Regions from separate parts of the Micromonospora sp. WMMD987 genome, predicted to be linked through region 1. Evidence: riboswitches for the same ligand, from Rfam matches in the RefSeq annotation. Region 1 holds a riboswitch; the other holds the start of a gene.
What was found. Region 1 has a riboswitch for cobalamin ahead of bluB (5,6-dimethylbenzimidazole synthase). Riboswitches for the same ligand answer to the same signal wherever they lie in the genome.

Region 1 (4,205 bases):
GCCGACGGATGGGCCGGGTGATCGCCGTGTCCAGTGTGCCGTCCATCCTGGCCCCCGCCGTCGGCCCGATCGTCGGTGCCCTGCTCATCGACACCTTCTCCTGGCGCTGGATGTTCCTGATCAACGTGCCGATCGGCATCGTCGGGCTGCTGGTGGCCCTGCGGGTCGTCCCGCGTGGTGCGGCCGGTCGGGCCGGGCGGCTGGACCTGCCGGCCCTGTTCCTGGTCACCCTCGGGCTACCGCTGCTCACCTACGCCATCACCGCGGCGATGGACCAACGCGGGCTGTCCACGCCGGCCGTGCTGACTCCACTGCTGGTCGCGCTGGTCGCGCTCGTGTTGTTCGTCCACCGGTCGCTGCGCGCCGACGAGCCGCTGATGGACCTGCGGCTGACCAGGGATCCGGTCTACGCCGCCGCCACCGGCACCATCTTCTTCTCCAGCGCGGCGCTCTTCGGCGGACTGATCGTGATGCCGCTGTACTTCCAGCTCGCCATGAACCGGGGCATCATCGACACCGGTCTGCTGCTGATGGCGTTCAGCCTCGGTGCCGCGGTCACCTTCCCGATCGCCGGACAGCTGACCGACAGGTACGGCGGCGGCATCGTCACCCTGGTCGGACTCGGGACCGTCCTCGCCGGCACCGTGCCGATGGCGTTCCTGCCATCCGACCCGGACGTCGTCCTCGTGGAGGCCCTCCAGGTGGTCCGGGGCGTCGGCCTGGCCCTCGCCGGATCTCCGGCGGTCTCCGCCGCCCTGGCGCGGGTCCGGTCCCACCAGATGCCGGACGCCAGCGCGCAGGTGAACATCCTGTCCCGGGTCGGTGGCGCCGTCGGCAGCGCGCTCTGCGTCGTGGTCCTCGCCGACGCGCTGGCCGACGCCCGGTCCGAGGTCGAGGTCGCCACGGCGTTCCGGACCACCTTCTGGTGGCTGACCGCGATGGCCGCCGTCGCCCTCGTCCTCGCCACCTGGCTCACCCGGGCACAACGAAGCACCCGCCGGACGGCGGCGTAGTGACCGGGACACCGCTCAGCACAGTCAACCGACCAGGAGGTCAACCCATGCGCATCGGCATCATCATCGGCAGCACCCGACCGGGACGGCGGGGCGAGGCGGTGGCGCAGTGGGTCCACAAGCTGGCCACCCAGCGCGGCGACGCCAGCTACGAGATCGTCGACCTGGCCGACCACGACCTGCCGCACCTCGACGAGGCGGTCCCGGCGGCGATGGGACCGGAGAACTACGCGGGCGAACACACCAGGCGCTGGGCGGAGACTATCGCGCGGTACGACGGGTACGTCTTCGTCACGCCGGAGTACAACCACTCCTACCCGGGCGTGCTGAAGAACGCCATCGACTACCTCTACGCGGAGTGGCAGAACAAGTCGGCCGGGTTCGTCGGGTACGGCATCCACGGCGGCATCCGGGCCGTCGAGCACCTGCGGCTGGTGGTGGCGGAGCTGCACGTCGCCGGCGTCCGTGACCAGATCTGCCTGAGCTACTTCACCGAGTTCGGCGCGAACGGCGAGGTGCTGCCGGCCGAGCACCAGGAGGCCATTCTGCACCGGATGCTGGACCAGGTGGTGGCCTGGGGCGGTGCCCTGGCGGCGCTGCGCCAGACGTGACGGCCGGTGGGGTGCCGTCCACGACGGCACCTCACCGCGTGCTCCATCGCTGTCGACCGGTGTCGCTGGGGCGGGTTAGCATCGTCGGCGGCATGATCGTGCGAGGTGCCCTGTGGGTGTGGGGAGAATCGGGAAGCCGGTGTGAGTCCGGCACGGGCCCGCCGCGGTGACCGGGGAGCGACCGTCCAGGCGCGAGGAGCGCAGCCACTGGCCGTCAGGCTGGGAAGGCGGACGGGGTGGTGTCGATCCGGGAGTCCGAAGACCGGCCTCGCGTCGACCGCCCGCCCGTCCGGGGTGGGCCGAGCGCAGCGGGAGCCTGCCTGTGGAACTCTACGATGCCATCCACCGCCGTCGGGACGTGCGTGCCCAGTTCACCGGGGAACCGGTGCCGGCCGACACCCTGCACCGGATTCTGGACGCCGCGCACGCCGCGCCGAGTGTCGGTTACTCGCAGCCGTGGGACTTCGTCGTGGTCCGGGACGCCGCCGTCCGTCGTCGGTTCCACCGGCACGTGCAGGCCGAGCGGGCGGTGTTCGCCGCCACGTTGGACGGTGCGGCGGCCGATCGGTTCGCGCGTATCAAGATCGACGGTGTGGTGGAGTCCACTCTGTCGATTGTCGTCACGTACGACGCGCAGCGTGGGGGTCCGGCCGTGCTCGGGCGGCACGCCATCGCCGACACCGGTCTGTACTCGGTGTGTCTGGCGATTGAGAATCTGTGGCTCGCCGCCACCGCCGAGGGGCTGGGCGTCGGGTGGGTGTCCTTCTACCGGGAGTCGTTCCTGGCCGGACTGCTGGGGGTGCCGGCCGGCATCCGGCCGGTGGCCTGGCTCTGTGTCGGGCCGGTGACCCATCTGGAGGCGGTGCCGGACCTGGAACGGCACGGGTGGCGGCGGGGCAGGCCCCTGGCCGAGGCGGTGCACCACGACCGCTGGTCCCCGCAGGTGACACCGAACAGCTAGTTCGGACAAGCCCGGGCGGAGGCTACGCTGACATTGCGCTGAGTCATCGCTCGGCTACGTCGGGAGGAGTTCCATGCGTACCACCGTCACGATCCTGGCCGTGTCCGCCCTTGCCACGCTGAGCCTCACCGCCGGTGCCACCCCGGCCCTCGCCGCCGCCCCGGCACCGTTCTGCGAGTCCGGCGCGTCGCAGTTCGTCTGCGACGGCAGCAGCACCGGCACGACGACGTGGAGCATCACCTGGTACTCCGGCAGCGTCGGCACCTTCACGACCGCCGGACCGACCCTCGTCGCCGCCTGCCCGGCCAGCAACCTCGGCCACCCCGTGCGGGCCAGCTACAGCTACCTCGACGGCGGCACGACCCAGTACAGCGGCACCACCCAGTTCATCTGCCGCAGCGGCCCCTGGCAGTAGAGCCGTCCCGTGCCCGGCTGCGGGTCACCCGTCGGAGACGGAACCGGTCGGGCGGGGGCGGGAGGACTCGGGGAACACCGCGGGCGTGCCCGTCACCGGGTCGGGCACGACCCGGCAGCGCAGCCCGAACACGTCGGCGACGAGGTCCGGGGTGAGCACCGCCGACGGGGGACCGGTCGTGGTGACGCGGCCGTCGTGCAGGACCACCAGGTCGGTGGCGTAACGGGCCGCCTGGTTGAGGTCGTGCAGTACGGCGACCACGGTCCGACCACCGGCATGCAGGTCGGCGAGCAGGTCGAGGACCTCGTACTGGTGGGCGATGTCGAGGTAGGTGGTCGGTTCGTCGAGCAGCAGGATCGGGGTGTCCTGCGCCAGCAGCATGGCCAACCAGGCGCGTTGCCGCTGACCCCCGGAGAGCTCCGCCAGCATCCGGTCGCCGAACCCGGTGGTCCCGGTCGCGGCCAGCGCCGCGGTGACCGCCTGTTCGTCCTGCGACGTCCAGCGGCTCAACGCCGACCGGTGCGGGTGCCGCCCGCGCAGCACCAGATCGGTGACGGTCATCCCCGCCGGTGCCTCGATCCCCTGGGGGAGCAGCCCCACGGTGCGGGCGTACTGCCGTCGGCGGTAGCCGTGCACGTCGCGGCCGAGGACGGCCACCCGGCCCGCGCTCGGCCGCAACACCCGGGCGATGGTACGCAGCAGGGTCGACTTACCGCACCCGTTCGGCCCGATGAAGACGGTGAAGCTCCCCTCGGCGATCCGCAGGGAGACGTCCCGGCAGACGGTCCGACGGTCGTAGCCGACGGTGACCGAGTCCAGCTCGATCGTGGGTGGGGCGGTCATGGTTGCCTCCGGGGTGGCGGTGCGGTGCGGGACGGGCGGCGGCTCACCCGGGCCTGCCCCGCCAGGTCCAGGCCAGCACGAGCGCCAGGTAGCCGCCGCCGACGACACCGGTGACCGCGCCGACGGGCAGTTGCTGCCCGGGGACGAGTCGTTGGGCGAGCTGGTCGGCGGCGAGCAGCAGGGCGGCGCCGAACACCGCGCTCGTGGTCACCAGGGGAGCGGCGACGCGGGTGAGCCGGCGGGCCAGGTGGGGGGCGGCCAGGGCGACGAAGCCGACCGGTCCGGCCCCGGCGACGCCGACGGCGGTGAGCGCGACCGCCAGGGCCGTCGCGGTGAGGCGTTGCCGGCGCACGGGTACGCCG
Region 2 (4,205 bases), 920 kb from region 1:
CGGCCAGTGCAGCCGCCCGCCGGCCTCCCGCCACAGGGGCCGGTAGTTGCGCCGGTCCACCGGGAACCGGTGACCGGTACGCCGGTACAGCTCCGCCGTCTGCGCCAGCAGGTCCGCGTGGGCCGCGGCGGCGAACTCACCGACGATCGCGGCCGCCACCGCCAGGCCGTCCCCGTCGTCGAGCAGGCCGACGATCGCCGCCACCTGGTCGGCCGGTCGGACGGCCAGGTGGGTGCCGAACCGCTGCCGCACCTCGGCCGACAGCGCCGCCTGCCGGACCGGATCCTCCTGGACCTGCCGGCTCCCACCGCCCAGCACCCGCCCCAGCCATCTCATCTCGCCTCGTCTCCGCCGCCGTCACCGACCGCAGCCATGCTAGTGCGCCCCTGTGTCAGAGGTAGCCGACGCCGGTCAGTTCCTCGGCCGCCGTCCAGAGCCGACGGCCGACGACCGGATCGGCGGCCTCCGGGCTGTACCGGACCTCGGTGACCGGACCCCGGGTCTGGAAGAACCGGGCCGGGCCGAAGAACTGGCCACCCCGTACCCCGGGATCGGTGGCGGCGCGCAGCTGGGGCAACGCGCCCCGCTCCACCGGCTGGGTGGCCAGCAGGCCGAGCCGGGCGATCACCCGGCCCCACCGGCCCCGGTGCTCCCACGCCCGGGGAGTCAGGTTGGTACGGGTGACGCCGGGGTGGGCCAGCACGCTGAGGACCGGCGACCCGGCGGCGCGCAGCCGACGGTCCAGTTCGACGCCGAAGACGGTGGTGGCGAGCTTGGACCGGCCGTACGCTGTGGTGCCCCGGTAGCCGCGCTCGCCCATCAGGTCGGCGAAGTCCAGGTGCGCGTTGCGGTGGGTGATCGAGCTGAGGCTGACCACCCGGGCGGCCCCTGCCGCGGCCAGGTTGCCCAGCAGCAGGCCGGTCAGCGCGAAGTGGCCCAGCAGGTTGGTGGCGAGGTGCAGCTCGTGGCCGTCGACACTGGTGCGGCGCGGCCCGAGCAGCACCGCGCCGGCGTTGTTGACCAGCAGGTCGAGCACCGGATGGTCGGCGGCCAGCCGCGCCGCGAACGCCCGTACCGAGGCCAGCGAGGCCAGGTCCAGCTCGCGTACCTCGACGGTCCCGCCGATCCGGCGGGCGGCCTGCCGACCGGCGGCGGGGTCGCGGACGGCCAGCACGACGTGCGCGCCCCGGTGGGCCAGCGCGGCGGCGGTGACCAGGCCGAGTCCCGAGTTCGCGCCGGTGACGACGGCGGTGCGGCCGTGCTGGTCGGGGATGCGGTCGGTGGTCCATGTCATCTGCTGCTCCTGGTCGGTCGGGGTGGGAGCGTCGACGCTAGGGGCGGACCGGCCGGGCGCGGTCGTTCCCGGTTGCCTAGGTCCCGCAGACCTACCCGGGCCGGTCCGGGCCGCGCCACACTGGCCCCATGACCCATCCGTACGCCCGCGAACTCGGTGACTTCCTGCGCGCCCGGCGCGGCCGGCTGCACCCCCGCGACGTCGGCCTGGAGCCGGGCGGACGCCGCCGGGTCACCGGGCTGCGCCGCGAGGAGCTGGCGCTGCTGGCCGGGTTGAGCACCGACTACTACCAACGGATGGAGCAGGGTCGCGAGGTCCGCCCGTCCGACGACGTGCTGGACGCGCTCGCCGCCGCGCTCGGGCTCGACGCCGGGGAACGCCGGCACCTGTTCACCCTGGCCCGCGCCGCCCGCCGGCCGGTGCCGGCCCGGGTGGACCACGGTCCGGAGCGGGTGCCGGAGAGCACCCGGCGGCTGCTGCGGGTGATGGACACCCCGGCGGTGGTGCTCGGCCGCCACCTGGACCTGCTCGCCTGGAACCGGTGGGCGGTGGCGCTGCTCGGCGACCCGGCCGGCCACCCGCCGGACCGGCTCAACATGCTGCTGCTGATGTTCGACGAGGCGGCGACGCGGACGCGGCGGTGCGCGGCCTGGGAGCGGCAGGCGATGGACTACATCGGCATGTTGCGGGCCGCGGTCGCCACCGACCCCACCCATCCCCGGGCCACCGCGATCGTCGGTGAGCTGAGCATCCGCAGCGCCGAGTTCCGTCGGCTGTGGTCCCGGCACGACGTGCGCGAGTCGGTCAGCGGCACCAAGACCTTCCAGGTCCCCGGGGTCGGCGACATCATCCTGGACTGGGACACCTATCCGCTGCCCGGCAGCCCCGGGCCGGTCATGCTGGTCTTCACCGCCGAGCCCGGCAGCGCCGACGCCGACGCGCTGCGGCTGCTGGCGTCGCTGCGGGCCACCGGACGGTCGGATGAGAGTTATCCGACACGCCCCCGCGACATCTAGTGTTGCCTCTCCCCCATGCACGCCATATATGGTGTGCCACGCAGCTGGTTCGCCCCACCCGGACGGGTGCGGTCGAGGCAACAGGGAACCCGGTGGAAATCCGGGACTGCCCCGCAGCGGTGAGTGGGAACGACCGCCGTCATCGAGCACTGGACCGCGAGGTCCGGGAAGCGACGGCCAGTAGGCGACCGGTGGACCCCGGTCAGGCCCGCGAGTCCGAAGACCTGCCAGCGCGCCGTGCGCTGCCGCGCGCGGCGGCCTGAGGTCGCGCGGGACGACCGACGCCAGGTTCCGGGGCGGCCGTCGCGCCGCGCCCGTTGGCGTTCTCCCGCGTCCGATGGTCATCGGTGACGGCGAGGAGAGGTCATGACGGTCGTACAGGAGAGTCCCCCACCCGGTGTGGGCGAGGTGGAGCCGCGCCGGCCGGTGCTGCGGGTGCGCACGCCCGACGGCGGCACCGAGCCGGTGGACGTCGACCGGATCGTCAGAGCGGTCGGGCGGTGGGCCACCGACCTGCCCGAGGTGGACCCGCTGCGGGTGGCCACCACGACGGTCGCCGGCCTCTACGACGGGGCGACCACGGCCGAGGTGGACAGGCTGTCGATCCAGACGGCGGCGGAGCTGATCGGCACGGAACCGCAGTACTCCCGGCTGGCGGCGCGGCTGCTGGCCGCATCCGTGGCGAAGGAGGTACGCGGGCAGGCGGTGGCGGGCTTCAGCCAGTCCGTCCGGTACGCCCACGGTCTCGGCCTGATCGCCGACGACACCGCCGCGTTCGTGGCCCGGCACGCCGGGCAGGTCGACCACGCTGTCGACCCCACAGGTGACCTGCGGTTCGAGTACTTCGGGCTGCGGACGGTGGCCGACCGGTACCTGCTGCGGCACCCGCGGTCGCGGCTGGTGGTGGAGACCCCGCAGTACTGGCTGCTGCGGGTGGCCTGCGGGCTGTCCACCACGCCCGACGAGGCGGTCGGGTTCTACCGGCTGATGTCGTCGCTGGCCTACCTGCCGAGTTCCCCGACGTTGTTCAACTCGGGCACCCGGCACACCCAGATGTCGTCGTGTTTCCTGGTCGACTCGCCGCGCGACGAGCTGGACTCGATCTACGAGCGGTACCACCAGGTGGCGAAGCTGTCGAAGTTCTCCGGCGGCATCGGCATCTCCTTCACGCGGGTGCGCGGCCGGGGCGCGTTGATCCGGGGCACCAACGGCCGGTCGAACGGGATCGTGCCGTTCCTGAAGACCCTCGACGCCGGGGTCGCGGCGGTCAACCAGGGCGGCCGGCGCAAGGGGGCGGCCTGCGTCTACCTGGAACCCTGGCACCCGGACGTCGAGGAGTTCCTGGAGCTGCGGGACAACACCGGCGAGGAGGCCCGGCGTACCCACAACCTCAACCTGGCCAACTGGATCCCCGACGAGTTCATGCGCCGGGTCGAGGCCGACGGCGAGTGGTCGTTGATCGACCCGTCGGACGCCCCGGAACTGCCCGACCTGTACGGCGAGGAGTTCGACGCGGCGTACCGGGTCGCCGAGAAGAATGCGGTCCGCACCGTCAGGGCACGGGACCTGTACGGACGGATGATGCGCACCCTGGCGCAGACCGGCAACGGGTGGATGACGTTCAAGGATCCGTCCAACCGGCTGTCCAACCAGACCGGTGTGCCGGGCAACACGATCCACCTGTCCAACCTGTGCACCGAGATCCTGGAGGTCAACAGCGACACCGAGACCGCCGTGTGCAACCTGGGGTCGGTCAACCTGGGCGCGCACCTGACCGGCGACGGCGTCGACTGGGACAAACTGCGCGAGACCGTCCGGACGGCGGTGGTGTTCCTGGACCGGGTGATCGACATCAACTACTACCCGGCCGAGCAGGCGGCGGCCTCGAACCCGCG

Region 2: another riboswitch for cobalamin. It lies ahead of O7612_RS12445 (ribonucleoside-diphosphate reductase subunit alpha); the one in region 1 lies ahead of bluB (5,6-dimethylbenzimidazole synthase).

The regions. Positions count from the first base shown of each region.
Region 1 is NZ_CP120861.1:3,871,941-3,876,145, reverse strand. Features, by position in the region: gene O7612_RS16305 (DHA2 family efflux MFS transporter permease subunit) at 1-1,013, shown strand, start outside; gene O7612_RS16300 (NAD(P)H-dependent oxidoreductase) at 1,061-1,624, shown strand; cobalamin riboswitch at 1,711-1,910, shown strand; gene bluB (5,6-dimethylbenzimidazole synthase) at 1,947-2,585, shown strand; gene O7612_RS16290 (hypothetical protein) at 2,659-3,000, shown strand; gene O7612_RS16285 (ABC transporter ATP-binding protein) at 3,025-3,843, opposite strand; gene O7612_RS16280 (iron chelate uptake ABC transporter family permease subunit) at 3,887-4,205, opposite strand, start outside.
Region 2 is NZ_CP120861.1:2,952,618-2,956,822, reverse strand. Features, by position in the region: gene O7612_RS12460 (hypothetical protein) at 1-336, opposite strand, end outside; gene O7612_RS12455 (oxidoreductase) at 392-1,294, opposite strand; gene O7612_RS12450 (helix-turn-helix transcriptional regulator) at 1,423-2,310, shown strand; cobalamin riboswitch at 2,339-2,557, shown strand; gene O7612_RS12445 (ribonucleoside-diphosphate reductase subunit alpha) at 2,677-4,205, shown strand, end outside.